Regions from separate parts of the Bradyrhizobium sp. STM 3557 genome, predicted to be linked through region 3. Evidence: riboswitches for the same ligand, from Rfam matches in the RefSeq annotation. Region 3 holds a riboswitch; each other region holds the start of a gene.

Region 1 (2,261 bases), 2.3 Mb from region 3:
GTGTCGGCGATGCCCTGCAGTTCATCCGCTATCTCCCGATGGTTGCGGCGAAGGGCGGGACGATCGTGTTGCAGGTCCAGCCCGCCCTCGTCTCGCTGTTGCGTGGGCTCCAAGGCGTGTCTGTCATTCGTCGCGGCGCGGCGCTGCCGCGGTTCGATCTGCAGCTGCCGCTGATGCATCTGCCACATGTGTTCGGCACGACGCTGGATTCGATACCGGCCGAAATACCCTATCTGCATGCCGATCCGGAAAAGGTCGAGACTTGGCGTCGTGCGGTGGGCGACGTCGATGCGTTGAAGGTCGGAGTTGTTTGGGCCGGAAGCCCCACGCACAAAGGCGACCGGCATCGTTCCATGTCAGCAGACGCGATACTACCGGCCCTCATTATGCCGGGCGTGCAGCTCTACAGCCTGCAGAAGGAGCCGCGCGCGGCAGATCTGCCGGTGCTGGCTCGGCTTCAGTCCAACGTCATCGACCTTGCGCCGGAGCTAGGCGACTTCGCCGATACGGCCGCCGCCATCTCCGCGCTCGATCTCGTCATCGCGGTCGATACCTCGGTCGCGCATCTGGCAGGCGCTATGGGCCGCCCGACCTGGACCATGTTGCCCTATGCGCCCGATTGGCGCTGGCTGCGCGATCGCGAGGACACGCCCTGGTATCCCGGCATGCGGCTGTTTCGTCAGCAGGCGCCGCAGGCGTGGTCTGGCGTCATTGCCCGAGTATCCGCAGAACTCGCGGAGGTCGCTACTGGCAGGCGTAGTCTGGCCTGACTGCTCGGCCCTACATCGATGCGGCTGGGAGGCTGGTGTGTTGCGGCAAAGTCAGATTGCAAGCGCGATGCGATGACCGAGGCGGACACACTTCTGAAATGCTGAAGCGGCATGAGTGCACTCATGCAAAGCGATGACTTTGCACTGGCGATCGGAATGCGCGTCCATCGGCAGGGGATTGACACGTCCGCCGTTTGATTGAACATGGCGGCGTTCAGGTGCGCCGGTCGGAGGATCGGCGCATGGGAATGCGGTGAGGCGAGATCGAAGGGGTCTGCCAAGTCCGCAACTGCGCCCGCAACTGTAAGCGGTGAGTTCCTTCCACGATGCCACTGGACGCGCGTGTCCGGGAAGGCGGACCAGGAGCGTCGACCCGCGAGTCAGGAGACCGACCTGAACAGTCATCCAGCCGGTGTGCGGTGCGCGCCCCGGGGCGGCTTCCGCTGCGATGGCGCTCTCGACAGGTTTTCGCGGACGGAAGGATCGCCTGCATGCTCGCTCATCTGAGGAACGCGATTGACGACCACTCAGCCGATTCGCGCCCGCGGATCATCGCGCTCTATGTGTTTCTGATCCTGCTCAATGCCGGGGCCTGGACCTGGGCCGTGGTGGCGCTGTCGGACCGGCCGGCGCTGCTCGGCACGGCACTGCTCGCCTATGTGCTCGGCCTGCGGCACGCGGTCGATGCCGACCACATCGCGACCATCGACAACGTGGTGCGCAAGCTGATGCAGGACGGCAAGCGTCCGCTCGCAGTCGGGCTGTTCTTTGCGTTCGGGCATTCGTTTTCGATTGTGATCGCGGTTGCGGCGATCGCTGCCGCGGCCTTCGCGTTGCAGGGCCGGTTCCAGGAGTATCGGGCCATCGGCAGCATCATCGGCACCGGCACCTCGGCGTTCTTCCTGCTCGCCATTGCGGTCATCAATCTCATCATCCTGCGCAGCGTCTGGCGCAATTTCAAACGCGCGCGGCGGGGCGACGATGTCGAACAGCGGGAGCTCGACATGCTGCTGTCAGGACGCGGCCTGCTACCCCGCATGCTGCGGCCGCTGTTCCGGATGGTCACCGCGAGCTGGCAGATGTTTGCGATCGGGCTGTTGTTCGGCCTCGGATTCGATACCGCGACCGAGATCAGCCTGTTCAGCGTGGCGGCGGGCCAAGCCTCCGGCGGGATGAGCTTCGGTACGGTGATGATCTTCCCGGCGCTGTTCACGGCCGGCATGACCTTGATCGACACCACCGACAGCGTGCTGATGGTCGGCGCCTATGGCTGGGCGTTCCTCAATCCGATCCGCAAGCTCTGGTACAATCTGACGATCACGGCGATCTCGGTCGTGGTCGCGGTGCTGATCGGCGGCATCGAGGCGCTCGGCCTGATCGTGAATAAGCTCGCGCTCGAAGGCCCGTTCTGGGACCGGATTTCCGGCCTCAACGAGAGCCTCGCCAATTTCGGTTATCTTGTTGTCGGCGTGTTCCTGGCGAGCTGGGTGA
Region 2 (2,261 bases), 2.5 Mb from region 3:
CAGAGCGATATTGGCCGCCACGATCTCGGGCTCGACATCATCAGCAACATCAATGGTCGCGAGGCGATCCGGCTGCGCTCCGACATCTATTGGGCGTCGCGGCGCTGGCGCGAGGCCTCCGAGCAGATCGAGCTCTATTACGGCGATCGGTGGCGCGACTTCCGGCCGCTCAATCCGGCCGAGCGCGGCGACGTCATCCGCGCGGTGGTCGGTTACGCGCTCGCCGAGGATGCGATCGGGCTGGCGCGGTTTCGGGAGAAATATGCGCCGCTGATGACCGGCGAGGCCGACAAGCTCGCCTTCGACGTCGCCAGCAAGCCGGCCACCGGCTCGAGCGCCGAGTTCGCTCAGATCGCCAGGATGGCGGCGAGCGTCGACACGCTCGACGGCTTCCTGCGCGACATGAAGACACGCTTCCCCGATGCGACCGCGCGCTCGCCCGAGGCCTCGCGCGATCCTCAGAAGGACGCCGCCAAGGACTCGGCAAAAGCCGCGACCGACACCACCGCCGCGCTGCCGCGGATCAACGGCGTGAAGCAGGCGGCAGCCGGCCGATAGGCTGAAAAGGTTCGCCCGCTGGCCGCGACCGGCGCGTCGCGAGACGGCCGCGGGCGCCGACCACAAACTCCGCTGTCGTCCCGGCCTTGAGCCGGGACCCATAGCCACCATCGGCGATTGTCGGCAAAGATCGTCGACTATCCCGTGTCACAACATCTCCCTGGGTTATGGGTCCCGGGGCGCGCTTTCGCTTGCCCGGGACGACAGTTGTGATTGTCGTTGCGAGCGAGCCGTCCTTGCCAGCATGAGTCACAACGCAACAGCTGATCGACCTGAATTAAAGGTGAGGCGAGATGCCGCTGCGCAACGCCGTGGAGCAATCTGTGGCCGGACGTTGACACCCTCGGGAGTTTAACTAACGTGATCGCGACGGTTCCTCATCGAGGATTAAACGGGAACGCGGTGTGGGGCGACCCGATTCCGCGGCTGCCCCCGCAACTGTGAGCGGCGAGCCTTTGCCACATGCCACTGGGACTAGTGTTGCTGCACTAGCCCGGGAAGGCGGCGAAAGGCGATGACCCGCGAGCCAGGAGACCTGCCGTCAGTCGTGGTCACACGTGAGCACATCGGGCGGGGTGTCCTGGTGGAAGTCGACTGCCGCGTTCTGCGGGAGGAAGGCTTGGTTCGCGGTGACGTGCCACGTTGTCGCGAGTCCTGTTGATGATCCCCATCTTTGCCGCACCGAAGCGGCGCTTCTTCCTGCTTTCATCCGTTGCGTCGTCGTTCCTGCTCTTGCCCGCCGAGGTCTGGTCGCAGACTGCCCAGCCGAGCTATCCGCTCGAACCTGTCGTGGTGACCCCGTCGGCCAAGCCGCCGGCGCGCCGCGCTGCCGAGCGGTCGGCATCACCGACTGCGCGAGCGCGCCAGCAGCGCGATGCTGCCCGCGTAACCACCGCTCCAACTGCAACCCCGCCGTCCGGACCAATGTTCGCCGCGCCAACTCTGAATCTCGCCGGCACGGCGTCGACCGGGAGCCGCCTCGGCTTGACGCGCCTGCAGACGCCGGCCAGCGTCGAAGTGATCCCGGCGGAAACCGTGGCCGAGCGCGGCCAGTACGACATCATCTCCGCAGTGACCCAGAACGCCACCGGCTTCACCGCCAGCCCGGAGCCCGGCAACGGCAGCCTCTCTTTCAATACGCGCGGCTTCACCGGCAATGGCTCCGTCATGACGCTGTATGACGGCACGCGCCTTTATGTCGGCTCCGGCACGCTGACGTTTCCCTATGACACCTGGTCGGCACAGCGTATCGAGGTGCTGCGCGGCCCAGCATCCGTGCTGTACGGCGAAGGCGCCATCGGCGGCGCCATCAACGTCATCTCGAAGATGCCGTTGTGGGTCCAGAGCAACCAGGCCGAGATGTCGTTCGACAGCAACATGACGCGGCGCATCGCCGTGGACAGCGGCGGACCGGTCAACAAGGATGTCGCGTACCGCGTCACCGCCACCGCCAATGCATCCGATGGCTGGGTCGATCGCGGTGATAACTCCAACGTCGAGTTGCATGCGGCGGTCCAGGTGAAGCAGAACGAAGACGTCACCTGGACGATGTCCACCGACTATGGCGACCGCCGCCCGATGCGCTATTTCGGCACGCCGCTTGTCGGCGACAAGCTCGTGGAAGCGCTGCGCTTCAAGAACTACAACGTCGGCGACAGCAATATCCGCTATCAGGACAGCTGGAACCAGGTGAAAACGGAGTG
Region 3 (2,261 bases):
TGCGCATTGCTACTTCAATGTCAGCGGCAGGCCGGCGGCCATCAAGATCACGCGATCGGCGCGCGCCGCGATCTCCTGGTTGAGGCGCCCCTGCGCGTCGCGAAAGCGGCGCGCCAGCGCATTGTCCGGCACGATGCCGAGCCCGACCTCGTTGGAGACGACGACGAGCGGACCGTTGGCGTGCGCCAGCGCCTCAACCAACGTATCACAGGCGGCCTCGACGTTATGACCCGCGAGCATGACATTGCTAAGCCACAGCGTCAGGCAATCGATCAGCATTATCTGGTCGGAGCTGGTGTGTGCGGCCATCGTGCCGGCGAGATCGAGCGGAGCCTCGACGGTGCGCCATCCCTCCGCGCGGCGGCTCCTGTGCTGTGCGATCCGCGCCGTCATTTCCTCGTCGAAGGCCTGCGCGGTCGCGACATAGATCCAGGGTGCCGGGGCTGCGGTCACCAGCCCCTCGGCATAGCGACTTTTCCCCGAGCGCGCCCCGCCGAGCACCAGCGTGAGGCGCGGCAGTCGCGAACAGGGGGAGGGCTGGTCCATGTGGGCAGGATTCCAATTGACGGGCTTGGGCCTGACCCGTATCTAGCAAATGACGGTTCTCCGAAAGGAGAGATTTAGGGAACGCGGTGCGGGCATGCCGCCTCAGGCCGCGGCTGCCCCCGCAACTGTAATCGGCGAGTGCGAGGCCTTGATACCACTGGGAAACCGGGAAGGTGGCCGCGCGCAGCGACCCGAGAGCCAGGAGACCTGCCGTCGACATTGCTGTTGGCCGACCCGTCGCGCGGGGAGTCGCGATGCAGGGTTCTGATCCCGGACCTAGAATCGGGATGCCGTCGGGCGCAGCGCATTGCAGGAACCGCCACGGTTCCGGCATTGACGGAGACGGCTATGAGATTCCCGAATGACCTCGCAGATGGCGTGATCCGCTAGCATGGCTGTCACGACTTCTGGTGAGACCACGCTCTTTGTCTGTGTTACCTGCCGTGGACAGACAACAGACGCAGGGCACGACGAACAGCCGCGCCCCGGCACGCGCCTGCTTGCGGCGATCAACTCGACACTGGACGCACTCCGCGAGGGGCTTGCAATCGAGCCGGTGGAATGCCTGTCGAATTGCAATCGCTCCTGCACCGTCGCGGTCACTGCGCCGGGCAAATGGACTTACGTGCTCGGTGCGCTCGATCCCGATCTGCATGTCGAGGACGTGCTCACTTTCGCGCGGCTGCATCGCGCTCATGAAGCTGGTCTGCCGGCATGGCGCGAGCGGCCCGAACATATCAGGAAGAATACGATCTCCCGCGTGCCGCCATTGCCCTCGCGCACGCCCGAAGAGGTATCACAGCAATGAGCAATGCGATCGCCAAGACGCCATGTACCATCGTCACCGGTTTCCTCGGCGCCGGCAAGACGACGCTGGTGCGCAATCTGATCGAGACCGCGAATGGCCGGCGTCTCGCGATCATCGTCAATGAGTTCGGTGATGTCGGCATCGACGGAGATATCCTGAAGGGCTGCGGGGTCCCGGATTGTCCGGAGGATCGGATCGTCGAACTGTCCAATGGCTGCCTGTGCTGCACGGTGGCCGATGACTTCGTGCCGGCGCTGAAAAGCCTGCTCGACCAGAACGAGCCGCCCGAGCATATCGTCATCGAGACGTCGGGACTGGCGCTGCCGAAGCCCTTGGTGCAGGCCTTCAACTGGCCGGAGATCAAGACGCGCGTCACGGTGGACGGCGTGGTCGCGGTGGTCGACGGACCTGCCGTCGTCGCCGGACGCTTTGCCGATGATCCGCAGGCGCTCGCTGCGCAGCGCGCGGGCGACAGCTCGGTCGATCACGACAATCCGCTTGAGGAGGTGTTCGAGGATCAGTTGCTCTGTGCCGACCTGATCGTGCTGAGCAAGAGCGACCTGATGACTGAAGGCGAGCGCAAAACCGTCACAGCGGAGATTGCGGGCAAAGTGCAGCGCGCGGTCAAGGTGGTCGCGGCCGAACATGGCAAGCTCTCCGCGTCCGTGCTGCTCGGCCTTGGCGCCGCAGCCGAGGCGGACCTTGCCGCTCGGCCCTCGCATCACGACAACGAGGCCGAGCACGATCACGACGATTTCGAGAGCTTTGTGCTCGACGTGCCTGCGCAGACCTCGCCCGAGGCCTTGGCGGCGCGGATCGGCGCGGCGGTTGCGGCACATGACGTGCTGCGGGTGAAGGGCTTTGTCGAGATCGCGGGCAAGCCGCTGCGCCTGTTGATCCAGGCCGT

The links. A riboswitch is a leader RNA that binds a small molecule or an ion and turns the genes downstream of it on or off. The one in region 3 is predicted to bind cobalamin.
Region 1: another riboswitch for cobalamin. It lies ahead of P6U24_RS26290 (HoxN/HupN/NixA family nickel/cobalt transporter); the one in region 3 lies ahead of P6U24_RS15120 (DUF1636 family protein).
Region 2: another riboswitch for cobalamin. It lies ahead of P6U24_RS27015 (TonB-dependent siderophore receptor); the one in region 3 lies ahead of P6U24_RS15120 (DUF1636 family protein).

The regions. Positions count from the first base shown of each region.
Region 1 covers NZ_CP120697.1:5,691,163-5,693,423, reverse strand. Annotated here, with positions in the region: gene P6U24_RS26295 (glycosyltransferase family 9 protein) at 1-770, shown strand, start outside; cobalamin riboswitch at 970-1,182, shown strand; gene P6U24_RS26290 (HoxN/HupN/NixA family nickel/cobalt transporter) at 1,262-2,261, shown strand, end outside.
Region 2 covers NZ_CP120697.1:5,831,263-5,833,523, reverse strand. Annotated here, with positions in the region: gene P6U24_RS27020 (tetratricopeptide repeat protein) at 1-558, shown strand, start outside; cobalamin riboswitch at 912-1,116, shown strand; gene P6U24_RS27015 (TonB-dependent siderophore receptor) at 1,219-2,261, shown strand, end outside.
Region 3 covers NZ_CP120697.1:3,358,948-3,361,208, forward strand. Annotated here, with positions in the region: gene cobU (bifunctional adenosylcobinamide kinase/adenosylcobinamide-phosphate guanylyltransferase) at 10-546, opposite strand; cobalamin riboswitch at 583-776, shown strand; gene P6U24_RS15120 (DUF1636 family protein) at 938-1,354, shown strand; gene cobW (cobalamin biosynthesis protein CobW) at 1,351-2,261, shown strand, end outside.